One region of the Tersicoccus mangrovi genome, then DNA from elsewhere that is predicted to be linked to it. Evidence: riboswitches for the same ligand, from Rfam matches in the RefSeq annotation. Region 1 holds a riboswitch; each other region holds the start of a gene.

Region 1 (4,243 bases):
CGCTCGGCACGGCCCTCGCCGCCCCCGTCAGCGGTCTCGTGGACGACGGCGCCTACCAGTCCTACCAGCGCGGCGTGATCGTCTACTCGCCGGCCACCGGCGCGATGGTGTCCAAGGGCGCGGTCCGTGGGGCGTGGGGACGGCAGGGCTTCGAGAAGGGCCGGCTCGGGTACCCGACGACCGACGAGGTCTCCGGGCAGGCCGCCGGGGGCGTCTACCAGACGTACCAGGGGGCGACCATCGTGTGGTCCTCGGCCACCGGCGCCCGGATCTCCGAGGGCGCGATCCGCGGCGCGTGGGGCCGGCAGAACTACCAGAACGGCCGGCTGGGCTACCCGACGACGGATGAGGTCCGCGGGTTGCGCAACGGCGGCGTCTACCAGATCTACCAGGGCGCGACGATCCTGTGGTCCTCCGCGAGCGGCGCGCACATCGTCCAGGGCGCCATCCGCGGCGCCTGGGCGAAGCAGGGCTCGCAGGACGGGCGGCTCGGCTACCCGCTGACCGACGAGTACGTCAACGCCGCGGGGCAGGTCCAGCAGGACTACCAGGGCGGACGAATCACCTGGTCCTCGGCGACCGGCGTCCGCGTGGGGTACTGATTCCGCACACCACGCACCACGCACGACGACGGCCCGCTCCCGGTCACTCGGGGGCGGGCCGTCGTCGTCAGGGGTGTCAGTGGTCGTTCGCGGGTGCGTGCGTCAGGGCGTCGTTGAGCCGGGCGGTGGCGGCGATGTCGTCGGTGCGCTACGCGTCGCGCCGTTCGCGCCCGATCCGTGTGTACGCCTCGACCTCGCCCGCCTCGAGCGCCGCCATCGTCTCGGCGAGGAAGTCCTCCAGAGGCATCGCCCGCGCATCGGTCAGGTTGACCGGCATCAGCGCGGTCCGGGTGTAGGGCGGGGCGACCTCGATGATCTCGGGCGCCTCGCCGGCCAGCCGGTACCGCAGCGACAAGGTGTACGAGTGCATCGCGGCCTTCGTCGCCGAGTACAGCGAGGACGACGCCAGGGGCGCATAGCCGAGCATCGACGTCACGTTGAGGATCGCCGAGTGCGGGGTGGCCTTCAGATGGTCGATGAACGCGGAGATCATCCGGACGGGGCCGAGCAGGTTCGTCCCCACGACGCGGGTGAGGTCCTCGTCGTCCACCGGGGCCGCGGGGTCGTCGCCGACCATGATGCCCGCGTTGTTGACCAGCACGTTCAGGTCCGGGTGCCGGGCGAGCAGGTCGGTGGCGACGGCGGTGATGCTCGCCGGGTCGGCGACATCCAGCTCGACGCTCTCCATGCCGGGGTTCGCCGCCGTGACCTCGTCCAGCACGGCCGCCCGGCGGCCCGCGATGATGACGGTGTTGCCGCGTCGCCACAGCTCCTCGGCCAGGGTCCGGCCGATGCCGGTGCCGCCGCCGGTGACGAGGACGGTGTTGCCCGTCAGTTCCATGCTTCTCCCTTGCGGTGGGCGTCCCACTGTCGCGCGTGGGCGCTGTCAGCCTGCTGATCTTCTCGCCGTCGATCGTACGGTGGGCCGGCGGTCGGCTCCGCTACCACGTCGGTCAGGACGCGCGGATGACGAAACGTGACGGCCGGGTGGTCGCGCATCCTCGCCGTCGGCCGTTAGCGTGGCCGACGAAGAATCATGAGTTCCAGCCATGCGGCCCTGGCCGGCTGGACGGCAACCCTCGCCGCTGTCGTGGGGTGCCCCAGGTGACGATTCGGCCCGCGTGCCAACGCCGTGGGCAAGGATGGCGGCCTGAAGGGCACGCCCGGATTCCCAAGGGGGAACCCATGCTCGACGCCAGCAGGAGCGCGCTCACCCGCAAGCGCATCCTCGGATCGGCCTTCGTCGGCACCACCATCGAGTGGTACGACTTCTATCTCTACGGCACGGCCGCGGCCCTGATCTTCTCCACCCAGTTCTTCCCGCACGGCTCGGCACTGGGCGGGATCCTCGCCTCCTTTGCGACCTTCGCGATCGCCTTCTTCTTCCGGCCGATCGGCGGCATCATCGCCGGGCACCTCGGCGACCGGATCGGCCGCAAGTCGCTGCTCGTCATCTCGCTGCTCACGATGGGCGTCGCGACCACCGGCATCGGGCTGCTGCCCACCTTCGCGGTCGGCGGCTGGTTCACCGTCGTCGCCGTCATCGTGCTGCGCCTGGCGCAGGGCCTGTCGGCCGGCGCCGAATGGGGAGGGTCCGCGCTGCTCTCCGTCGAGCACGCCCCCGCCCAGCACCGGGGCTTCTTCGGCAGCTTCACCCAGATCGGCTCGGCCGCGGGGATGCTGCTGGCGACGTCCGCGTTCGCCGGCAGCCGCGCCGCGCTGGGGGAGCAGGCGTTCCTCGCTTGGGGATGGCGGCTGCCGTTCCTGGCCAGCGCCCTGCTCGTCGCCGTCGGCCTGTGGATCCGGCTCGGCGTCAAGGACGCCCGCGAGTTCACCGAGGTGCGGGAGGCCGGGACTACCGCGGCCGCCCCGGTCCGCGAGGTGCTGCGCCACCACTGGCGCGGCGTGCTCGTCGCGATCGGGCAGCGCCTCGTCCAGCCGGCCATCTACTCGATCCTGACCGTCTACACCCTCACCTACGTGACCGCGAAGCGCGGCGACGCAGGCAGCGTGCTGGCCGCGGTGCTGATCTGCTCCGCGCTCGGCCTGATCTCGGGGCCGTTCTGGGGCGGCCTGTCCGATCGCTGGGGACGACGGCGCATCAGCCTCATCTCGGCCGCCCTGGGCGGGGTGCTGGTGTGGCCGTACTTCGTGTTCCTCGACAGCGGGCCGCTCGCCCTCCTGCCGCTGGTCTACATCCTGGCCATGAACGGCATCCACGACGCCATCTACGGCCCGCAGGCCGCGTGGTTCGCCGAGCAGTTCCCGGTGCACGTGCGCTACAGCGGCGTCAGTCTCGGCTACCAGATCGGCACTATCCTCTCCGGCGGCCTCACGCCGTTCATCGCCGCCGGCCTGCTCGCCCTCGGCGGCAACGCACCGTGGCTGATCTGCGCGTACATCAGCGTGCTCGCCGTCGCCAGCGTGATCTCCGCGGCGGCCGCCGCCGACCCGGTGGGCGACGCCCGTCGCGCCGGGCTGGAGCTCGACGCCGACGCCCCGACCGATGCCGCCGTCACCGGCTCCGACCCGGTTCCCGCCGGTGTCGGCGCGGCGGCGGCCTCACAGACGAAGGGATTCACCCGTGCCTGACAGCTCGACCCGACCGAACGAGAACCGACCGAACGAGAACCGAGCGAACGAGACGCGGCCCCTGCTGCTGAGCGCCTTCGACATGCCCACCCCGGTGCACCAGAGCCCGGGACTGTGGCGCCACCCCGAGGACCGCAGCAGCGAGTACACCGACATCGGCTACTGGGTGCAGCTGGCCCAGACCCTCGAGCAGGGCGGCTTCCACAACCTGTTCTTCGCCGACGTGCTCGGCCAGTACGACGTCTACCGCGGCAGCGCCGACGAGGCCGTCCGCGGGGGCGTGCAGTACCCGCTGCTGGACCCGACCGTGCTGGTGCCCGCGCTCGCGCAGGCCACGACGCGGCTCGGTTTCGGCGTCACCGCGTCGACCGGCTACGAACACCCCTATCTGCTGGCCCGGCGCCTGAGCACCCTGGACCACGTGACCCGCGGCCGTCTCGCGTGGAACATCGTCACCTCCTACCAGGACTCGGCGGCCCGGAACCTGGGGCTCACGCAGCAGCTCGGTCACGACGCCCGGTACGAGCGGGCCGAGGAGTACCTCGACGTGCTCTACAGACTCTGGGAGGGGACCTTCGACGACGGCGCAGTCCGCCGCGACCGGGAGTCCGGCGTCTACACGGATCCCGCGGGCGTGCGCGGCGCGGGGCACGAGGGCGAGGCCTTCTCCGTGCCGGGCCCGGCGCTGGTGGAGCCCTCGCCGCAGCGCACTCCGTACCTGTTCCAGGCCGGCGCCTCCTCCCGCGGGCAGCAGTTCGCGGCCCGGCACGCCGAGGCCATCTTCCTCATCGGGCACACCCCGCAGGTCGTGGCCGGCTGGGTGCGGACCATCCGGGAGCAGGTCGCCGCCGAGGGCCGCGACCCCCGCAGCGTCAAGATCCTCACCGGCGTCACGGTGATCGCGGACCGGACCGACGAGGCCGCCCGGGAGCGGCTGGAGAGCTACCGGCCGTACGTGGACGTCGACGCCGCGCTCGCGCTGTTCGCCGGGTGGACCGGAGTGGACCTGTCCACGGCCGACCCAGACGCGCCGCTCGAACACGCCGTCA
Region 2 (4,243 bases), on a different contig from region 1:
GGTAGTGGAGTTGCCGCACTTCGGCTCTGCCGGCCGTCCGTGTCTCCACCCGTGAGTCAGCGACTCACGCCCGAAAGCGGTGCTCAAAGAGCCCCGCTTTCGGGCGGTGACCGCTAACTCAGCGAAGACGGGGTCGGTGGTGCCGCGGCGTCGCGGCGAGCGCGGCTCCGCTGGGCGGTCCATCCGTGAGTTAGCGGCTCACGCCCGAATGGGGTGCTCATTGAGCCCTGCCTTCGGGCGGTAACCGCTAATTCAGCGATGGAGGAGCGTGCTTTCGAGCAGTGACCGCTAACTCAGCGATGGAAGGCCGCACTGTCGGGCGGAACCGGCTGACTCAGCGAAGACGGGGTCGGTGGTGCCGCGGCGTAGCGGCGAGCGCGGCTCTGCTGGGCGGTCCATCCGTGAGTTAGCGGCTCACGCCCGAAAGGGGTGCTCATTGAGCCCTGCTTTCGGGCGGTGACCGCTAACTCAGCGATGGAGGGGCGTGTCATCGGGCGGGAACCGGCTGACTCAGCGATGGAAGGCCGCGCTTCCGGGCGGGAACCGCGGGCTCACCGATCGGGAGCCGCCGTTCCCGGGGAACCGCCGATTGACGCCAAGGCGGAGACAGCGCTTCCCGTTGTCCGGCGAGACACGGAAGCCGAGGACGCTAGAACAGTGCCGGCTGCTCGGGCTCCGCTGCCGAGGATGTCGTCGGCATCGAGGGCGGGACAGCGTCGTGCCGAGCCAGCTCGTGGGGTCCGTAGTCGAGGAGTCGGCGGTCGTCGCGGGCACCGGCGATGGCCGCCGACTCGGGCTCGTCCCGGAAGAACCGGGCCGACGAGCCCAGGCCGTGCCGGCGCCGGAAGTAGCGGAGCCGGCCGGCCAGCCAGGTGGTGTACTCCTTGGTCGCGTACGTGCCGCCCCCGTAGAGCCGGCGGTACCGGCCGACCAGCTGCGGGTGTTCGGCGGCGAGCCAGGTGAACCACCACTCGCGGGCACCCGGCCGCAGGTGCAGTGCCCCGGCGGTCACCCCGCTCGCCCCCGCCGCGGCGAGCGCGCCGAACAGGCCGTCGAGCGCCTCATCGGTGTCGGTCAACCACGGCAGGATCGGCATCGCCATCACCCCGCACGGCATCCCGGCGTCCGCCAGCCGCCGGATCAGGTCGAGCCGGGCCGCCGGGGTCGGGGTGCCCGGTTCGACGCGCCGTTGCAGCTGCGGGTCGACCATCGCCAGCGAGATGCCGACCCCGACCGGCACGTCCTTCGCCGCCGCGGTCAGCAACGGCAGGTCCCGCGCCAGCAGGGTGCCCTTGGTCAGGATCGAGAACGGGGTGCCGGAGCCGGCGAGCTCGCCGATGATCCCGGGCATCAGCCGGTACCGTCCCTCGGCCCGCTGGTACGGGTCCGTGTTGGTCCCGAGGGCGACGTGGGGGCGCGCCCAGGACCGGCGTCGCACCTCCGCGTGCAGCACCTCGACGGCATTGACCTTCACGACGAGCTGGCTGTCGAAGTCCGGGCCCGCGTCGAGGTCGAGATAGGTGTGCGTCTTGCGGGCGAAGCAGTACACGCAGGCGTGCGAGCAGCCGCGGTACGGGTTGATGGTCCAGGCGAAGGGCATGGCCGACGTCGCCGGGACGTGGTTGAGCAGGCTCTTCGCGTGCACCTCGTGGAAGGTGATGCCGGCGAACTCGGGCGTGCGGACCGATCGTTGCAGGCCGGCGAGCGGAAGCAGGGCCGGCGTGGGGCGCACTCCGGGAATCTGCCCCTCGATCTCGGGGGACGCGGCGGCCGTCTCCGCCGCGATCGTCTGACCTTCCCAACGCATGGGCTCATTCGAACACACGTTCGAACGATTGATCAAGCAGTCCACGCGCATGCCCGGCGGTCACAGCCTGTGGCTTGTGCCCGCCGCCCTTCACACGCCGTCACAGCAGTTCCGCGCGCCGCCCGCGGTCCGCCACGATGGGGGAGCGAGATCACGAGTCCCGACGCGAAGCTCTGGCTGGTCGGGCGGCAACCCTCTCCCGTGGTGGGGTGCCCCAGATGAGGATCCGGTCGTGCACCCTGCGCGGCAAGCACGGCCCCGGCGGTGGGTGCGACCCGCGTACGCCGCTCCCGGGCGCCCCGACGAGGGAGACCCGCATGACCGAAACGTCCATCACCGAGAGCACCGAGACGGCCTCCGGCACCGGCACCACCGGCAGCGCCTTCGCCACGGCTGCTGCCCGCTACCGGCCGATCTTCGCTCGCATCGCCGCCGGGGCGCTCGACCGCGAACGGAACCGCACACTGCCCACCGAGCAGATCGGCTGGCTCAAGGACGCCGGCTTCGGCGCCGTCCGGATTCCCGTCGAGCTCGGCGGCGACGGGCTGACCTGGCCCGAGCTCACGACGCTGCTGATCGAGCTCGCCGCCGCGGACAGCAACCTCCCGCAGGCGCTGCGTGCCCACATCGCCCTCGTCGAGGAGAACCTGGTCCGGCGCCGCCGCGGGGAGGACCGCGGCGTCTGGCTCGAGCGGTTCGCCGCCGGGCAGCTCGCGGGCAATGCCTGGACCGAGCCCGGCGCCGGCGGCACGGCCACGATCCTCGAGGACACTCCCAGCGGACCGACGCTGACAGGCCGGAAGTACTACACGACCGGCACGATTTTCGCCGACTGGATCGACGTTACCGCCAGGCGCCCGGACGGCACCGACGTCTCGGTCGTGATCGCGACGACGACGCCGGGCGTGCGCACCGACGACGACTGGGACGGCTTCGGGCAGCGGCTCACCGGCAGCGGCACCACCGAGTTCACCGCCGCCGCCGTCGACCCCGCGAATGTCTCCCCGTTCGCCGACCGCTTCCCTTATCAGACGGCTCTCTACCAGCACCTGCTGCTCGTCGCCCTGGCCGGGATCGGCCGGGCCGTCGTCGTCGACGCCGCCGAGCAGGTGCGCCGCCGCACCCGGGTCTTCGGCCACGGCAACGCCGACCTCGTCCGGGACGACGCCCAGATCCTCGCCGTCGTCGGCGAGATCAGCGCCCAGGCGTATGCCGCCGAGGCGACGACACTGCGGGCGGCCCACAGCCTCCAGGCCGCGTTCGCGGCGACCGGGGGAGCGCGGGAGCGGGAGGCGGTGGTCGCCACCGAACTGGAGACGGGTCAGGCGCAGATCGTGCTCAGCCGGCTCGTGCCCGAGGCCGCCGGAGCCCTGTTCGACGCGCTCGGCGCGTCCTCGACCAGCCAGTCCCGTGCGCTGGACCGGCACTGGCGCAACGCCCGCACCGTCGCCACCCACAACCCGTTCATCTACAAGGCGCGGATCGTCGGCGACCGGGAGGTCAACGGGACCGAGCCGCCCCTGATCTGGACCATCGGCGAGGCCGACGCCGATCGCCGGGCCGCCCGTGACCGGCAGCCCACCGTCGTCGGCTGAACCCGTGCCCGCCCCGACCGCCCGCCAGACCGCCTGCCGACCCCAGGAGAACGCATGAGCCCCGAACCCCGCCGCCACGTCCGCTTCAACGCCTTCGACATGAACTGCGTCGGACACCAGTCACCCGGCCTGTGGCGCCACCCGCAGGACCGCTCCACCGACTACGCGTCCCTGCGCTACTGGACGCACTTGGCCCAGGTCCTGGAGAAGGGCCTCTTCGACGGCCTCTTCATCGCCGACGTGCTCGGCACCTACGACGTCTACGGCGGCTCGAACGAGGCGACCCTGCGGGCAGGCACGCAGGTCCCGGTCAACGACCCGTTCCTGCTCGTCTCCGCCATGGCCGCCGTGACCGAGCACCTCGGCTTCGGCGTCACCGCCGGCACCGCGTACGAGCACCCGTACCCGTTCTCCCGCCGGCTGGCGACGCTCGACCACCTCACGGAGGGCCGGGTCGGCTGGAACGTCGTCACCGGCTACCTGCCCTCGGCCGCCCGCAACATGGGCCAGACGGACCAGCGCGAGCACGACGAGCGCTACGAGCACGCCGACGAGTACCTCGAGGTGATCTACAAGCTGCTCGAGGGCTCGTGGGAGGACGACGCCGTCGTCCGCGACACCGAGCGGGGCGTCTTCACCGACCCGGCGAAGGTGCACGAGATCGGCCACGAGGGCAGGTACTTCTCGGTGCCCGGCATCGCCCTGACCGAGCCGAGTCCGCAGCGCACGCCGGTGATCTTCCAGGCCGGCGCGTCGCCCCGCGGCACCCGGTTCGCGGCGGAGCACGCCGAGGCCGTGTTCGTCGCCGCCCCCACCCGGGAGCAGCTCACCGCGACCATCG
Region 3 (4,243 bases), on a different contig from region 1:
CCGCTCACCGGTCGCCCGGCCACCGCGGACGCCGAAGCTGAACACCGAGCCGGGGCCGAGCGGGAGGTAGCGCTCGGCCCGCTCGTGGTGCGGGTGGGACGGGAGGCCGGCCCAGTTGACGTAGGAGACCCGCTCGTCGGCATCCAGCCACTCGGCGACCGCTCGGGCGTTCGCCAAGTGCGCGTCCATGCGCTGGGGCAGCGTCTCGACGCCCTGCAGCAGCTGGAACGCGGACTGCGCGGACAGGGACGGGCCGATGTCGCGCAGCTGCTCGGAGCGCAGCTTGGTCAGGAAGCCGTATTCGCCGAAGTTGCCCCACCACGAGACGTTGCCGTAGGAGGGGACCGGCTCCGTCATGACCGGGAACTTCCCGTTGCCCCAGTCGAACCGGCCCGACTCGACGACGACGCCGCCGAGGGTCGTGCCGTGGCCGCCGAGGAACTTGGTCGCCGAGTGGATGACGATATCGGCGCCGTGCTCGAGCGGGCGGATCAGGTACGGGGTGGACAGGGTCGCGTCGACGACGAACGGCACGCCGGCCTGGTGGGCCACCGCGGCGAGTCCGGCCAGGTCCGCGACCTCGCCGGACGGGTTGGCGACGACCTCGGTGTAGACGGCCCTGGTCTCGGGCCGGATCGCGGCGGCGTAGTCGGCCGGGTCGGTGCCGGAGACGAACGTCGTCTCGACCCCGAAGCGGCGCAGCGTCACGTCGAGCTGCGTGACCGTGCCGCCGTAGAGCTGGGAGGACGCGACGATGTGGTCGCCCGCCCCGGTCAGCGCCGCGAACGTGATGAACTCGGCGGCCATGCCCGAGGACGTGGCGACGGCGCCGATGCCGCCTTCCAGGGACGCGATCCGCTCCTCGAACGCGGCGACCGTCGGGTTGCCGATCCGCGAGTAGATGTTGCCGTACTTCTGCAGCGCGAAGAGGTTGGCGGCGTCGGCGGTGTCCTTGAACACGAACGACGTCGTCTGGTAGATGGGGACTGCCCGGGCGCCCTGTTCGGCGTCGGGGGTGCCACCCGCGTGCAGCGCGCGGGTGCGGAATCCGAAACGGTGGTCGGCCATGGGTCAGCGTCCTCCTGTCGTCGTGGCGGTCAGCTCGGGGTCCCCGAGCTCGACGCCGTGCTTGCGGGCCAGGTCGGCCTCGAGTTCACGCACGATCGGCAGGATGTCCCGGCCGAACGCGGCGACCTCCTCCTGGAAGTGCAGGTAGCAGGTCAGCAGCAGGTTCACGCCGTGCTGCTTGTAGGCGACGATGCGCTCCGCGATCTGCTCGGGAGTGCCGATCAGCTGGGTGCGGAATCCGTCGTTGTACTGGACGAGGTCCTCGAACGAGGAGTCCGCCCACATGCCCTTGCCGTCCTTGGTGGCCGGGCCGGCCTCCTGGACGGCGTCGTGGAAGCCCTCGACGGCGGGCCGGTGCGCCTTCTCGACGATCTCCCGCAGCGTGTCCCGGGCCTCCTTCTCGCTGTCCCGGGCGATGACGAACCCGTTGAGCCCGAAGCGTGGGGCCGTCCGGCCGATCGCGGCGGCCGAGGCGTGCACGTCGTTGAACTGCTCGTCGAACCCGTCGAAGTCCTTGCCGTTGGAGAAGTACCAGTCGGCGACGTGGCCCGCGGCGATCCGCGCGGCGGTCGAGTTGCCGCCGAAGAAGACGTCCGGGTGGGCGCGGCCGGGCACGTCGACCGGGGCGGGGGAGAGCGTGAAGTCGGAGATGTCGTAGTACGTCCCGTGGAACGAGAAGTCCTGCTCGGTCCACAGCCCCCGCAGGATCGAGATGAACTCCTCGGTGCGGGCGTACCGCTCGTCGTGCTCGAGCCAGGGCAGCCCGAACCCGTCGAACTCGGCACGCAGCCAGCCGGAGACGATGTTCACGGCGGCCCGGCCGTTCGAGATGTGGTCGGCGGTGATGATGTACTTCGCCAGCACGCCGGGGTGCCACATGCCCGGGTGCACGGCGGCGATCACCTTGAGCTTCTCGGTCGCGGCGAGCAGGGCGAGGGAGAACGACGTCGCCTCGTGCTGCTTGTCCGCGCCGTAGCTGGCGGCGTACCGGGTCTGCGAGAGGGCGTACTCGAAGCCGGCGTCCTCGGCGATCCGGGCCAGCTTCTTGTTGTAGTCGAAGTCCCAGCTCGTGCGCTGCTCGATCGTGGAGACGACGAGGCCGCCGGAGACGTTCGGCACCCAGTACGCGAACTTGAGGGGCTCGGCGAGATTGACTCGCTCGTCGATGCTGCTCATCGGGCTTCCTTCACTGACGTACCGCTCGCGGGTCCCGGCAATGCGCAGCCGGACAGGGGACGGCCCTGGCCGATGCTCAAAGATTGCTGTGCGCTCTCTTCCATCGCTTCTGGCGGTAGCACCGTGTGGTCAGCGGTTTCTTCGACCACGGTTGCTGCGGCGTCATCGATCCAGATCTCTCGGCCGCTCGGGATGGTGCTGCCATTGTGCTCCGCCGTCGTCGGGCGGATCAACCCGTGTCCGCCATGCGGCGTCACGTCCCGGCGTGAACTCGCGGGAGCGACCTCGGGCTTCGTCTACAGGCCGAAGCGGGGCGCCTCGATCGCGGGGCAGGTGTCCATCACGACGTCGAGCCCGGCCGCGGCGGCCCGGGCGGCGGCGTCCTCGTCGACCACGCCGAGCTGCAGCCACACGGCGCCCGCGCCGACGGCGATGGCCTGATCCACCACGGCACCGACCTTCGTCGAGTTGACGAAGCAGTCGACGACGTCGACGGGACCGCCGGCCTGCACGGCGTCGGCCAGCGTGCGGTGTCCCGGTTCCCCCAGGGCCGCCTCCCCGCGCGGGTTGACCGGCAGGATGCGCATGCCGAGGTGGTCCCGCAGCATCGCCGCGATGCGGGGCGCCACCCGGCGTGGGTTCTCGCTCAGGCCGACGACGGCCCAGCGCCCGGGCGTCGTGAGCAGGCGGCGGATCGTCTCGGGGTCGTTCCGGTGGCTCATGGCTTCATTCTCCGCCCCTGTTCCCGCCGGCTCGTCGATCGAGTCGGCGGTGGGGGTCGAGTGTGACGCGCCGTGGCGGTCCCGCCGCCGACCGACTTGCCGGACGGCCCCGTCGTGCCGTTACAGTGGCGGCATACCATCCCGAGCGGCCGAGAGATCTGGCTCGTCGACGCCGCAGCAACCCACCGATCCGTCGGAAGGGTGCTACCGCCAGGATCGATGGAGTTGATCTCACGTGTCTCTGTTCTCGCCCGCGCGCCATGCCGCCTCCGGGGTGGCCGACCCGGCGGACTCCCCGCACTTCTGGAGCGACGGGGACGCCGGCATCACCTTCGACGGGGTCGGCCGCAGCTTCGGCCCGCACGACGTCCTCGCCGGTGTCCACCTGGAGGTGGCGCCCGGTGAGGTGATCGCGGTGCTCGGCCCGAGCGGCTGCGGCAAGTCGACCCTGCTGCGCCTCGCCGCCGGGCTGGACGCCCCGAGTGCCGGGTCCGTCGTCATCGGCGACGCCCCGGTGCGCCCCTGGGACCCGCGCTGCGCGGTCGCCTTCCAGGAACCGCGCCTGCTGCCGTGGCGCACGCTGCGGGAGAACGTCGCGCTCGGGCTGCCCCGCACCGGCCGCCGCCGGACCGCTGCGCAGGACGCCCGCATCGACGAGCTGCTGGCCCTCGTGGGCCTGTCCGGATTCGCCGGTCACCGCCCGCGGGCCGTCTCCGGCGGCATGGCGCAGCGCGCCTCCCTCGCCCGAGCGCTGGCACGCGACCCGCAGGTGCTCCTGCTCGACGAGCCGTTCGGCGCCCTCGACGCCCTCACCCGCCTGAAGATGCAGGACCTCCTGCTCTCCGTGCACGACGCCTCCCCGGCGACCATCCTGCTCGTCACCCACGACGTCGACGAGGCGCTCCAGCTCGCCGACCGCGTCGTCCTCCTCGGCTCGACCGACGGCGGCAGCACCGGTCAGGTCGGTGTGGGAGCACCCGGTCGGGCGCCCGCGGGCGTGCGCTCCGTGCACACCGTGCCGGGGTCGCGACCTCGGGACCGTGGCTCGGCCGATCTGGCGCGCATGCGCGCCGACCTGTTCACCGCGCTCGGCGTCGACGCCCACTGACCGCCCGCCGGTCCACCGGATCAGCGAGCCGGCGAGCTGCGCGGTCCCGCAGCGCCGCGGCCTGCGCCCGTGGCGCGACCGTGTGCGCACCCCTCCCGTTCGACCCTGTTCTGTTTCGCTCCACCTGTCCCTTCTTCTCCGTACCATCACGTCGTCCGTCTCGACCTCC

The links. Region 1 has a riboswitch for S-adenosylmethionine ahead of V6N00_RS12175 (MFS transporter). Riboswitches for the same ligand answer to the same signal wherever they lie in the genome.
Region 2: linked by a shared signal. The riboswitch ahead of V6N00_RS15590 (acyl-CoA dehydrogenase family protein) and the one ahead of V6N00_RS12175 (MFS transporter) in region 1 are both predicted to bind S-adenosylmethionine.
Region 3: linked by a shared signal. The riboswitch ahead of sfnG (dimethylsulfone monooxygenase SfnG) and the one ahead of V6N00_RS12175 (MFS transporter) in region 1 are both predicted to bind S-adenosylmethionine.

The regions. Positions count from the first base shown of each region.
Region 1 is NZ_JBAJMW010000005.1:355,062-359,304, reverse strand. It holds gene V6N00_RS12185 (LGFP repeat-containing protein) at 1-602, shown strand, start outside; gene V6N00_RS12180 (SDR family oxidoreductase) at 751-1,443, opposite strand; SAM riboswitch class IV at 1,635-1,751, shown strand; gene V6N00_RS12175 (MFS transporter) at 1,788-3,194, shown strand; gene V6N00_RS12170 (LLM class flavin-dependent oxidoreductase) at 3,187-4,243, shown strand, end outside.
Region 2 is NZ_JBAJMW010000009.1:60,813-65,055, reverse strand. It holds gene V6N00_RS15600 (NUDIX domain-containing protein) at 1-5, shown strand, start outside; gene V6N00_RS15595 (Rv2578c family radical SAM protein) at 650-1,807, opposite strand; SAM riboswitch class IV at 1,957-2,066, shown strand; gene V6N00_RS15590 (acyl-CoA dehydrogenase family protein) at 2,125-3,402, shown strand; gene V6N00_RS15585 (LLM class flavin-dependent oxidoreductase) at 3,457-4,243, shown strand, end outside.
Region 3 is NZ_JBAJMW010000003.1:186,416-190,658, reverse strand. It holds gene V6N00_RS06955 (O-acetylhomoserine aminocarboxypropyltransferase/cysteine synthase family protein) at 1-1,068, opposite strand, end outside; gene sfnG (dimethylsulfone monooxygenase SfnG) at 1,072-2,244, opposite strand; SAM riboswitch class I at 2,342-2,443, opposite strand; gene V6N00_RS06945 (CoA-binding protein) at 2,541-2,966, opposite strand; SAM riboswitch class I at 3,100-3,192, shown strand; gene V6N00_RS06940 (ABC transporter ATP-binding protein) at 3,202-4,074, shown strand.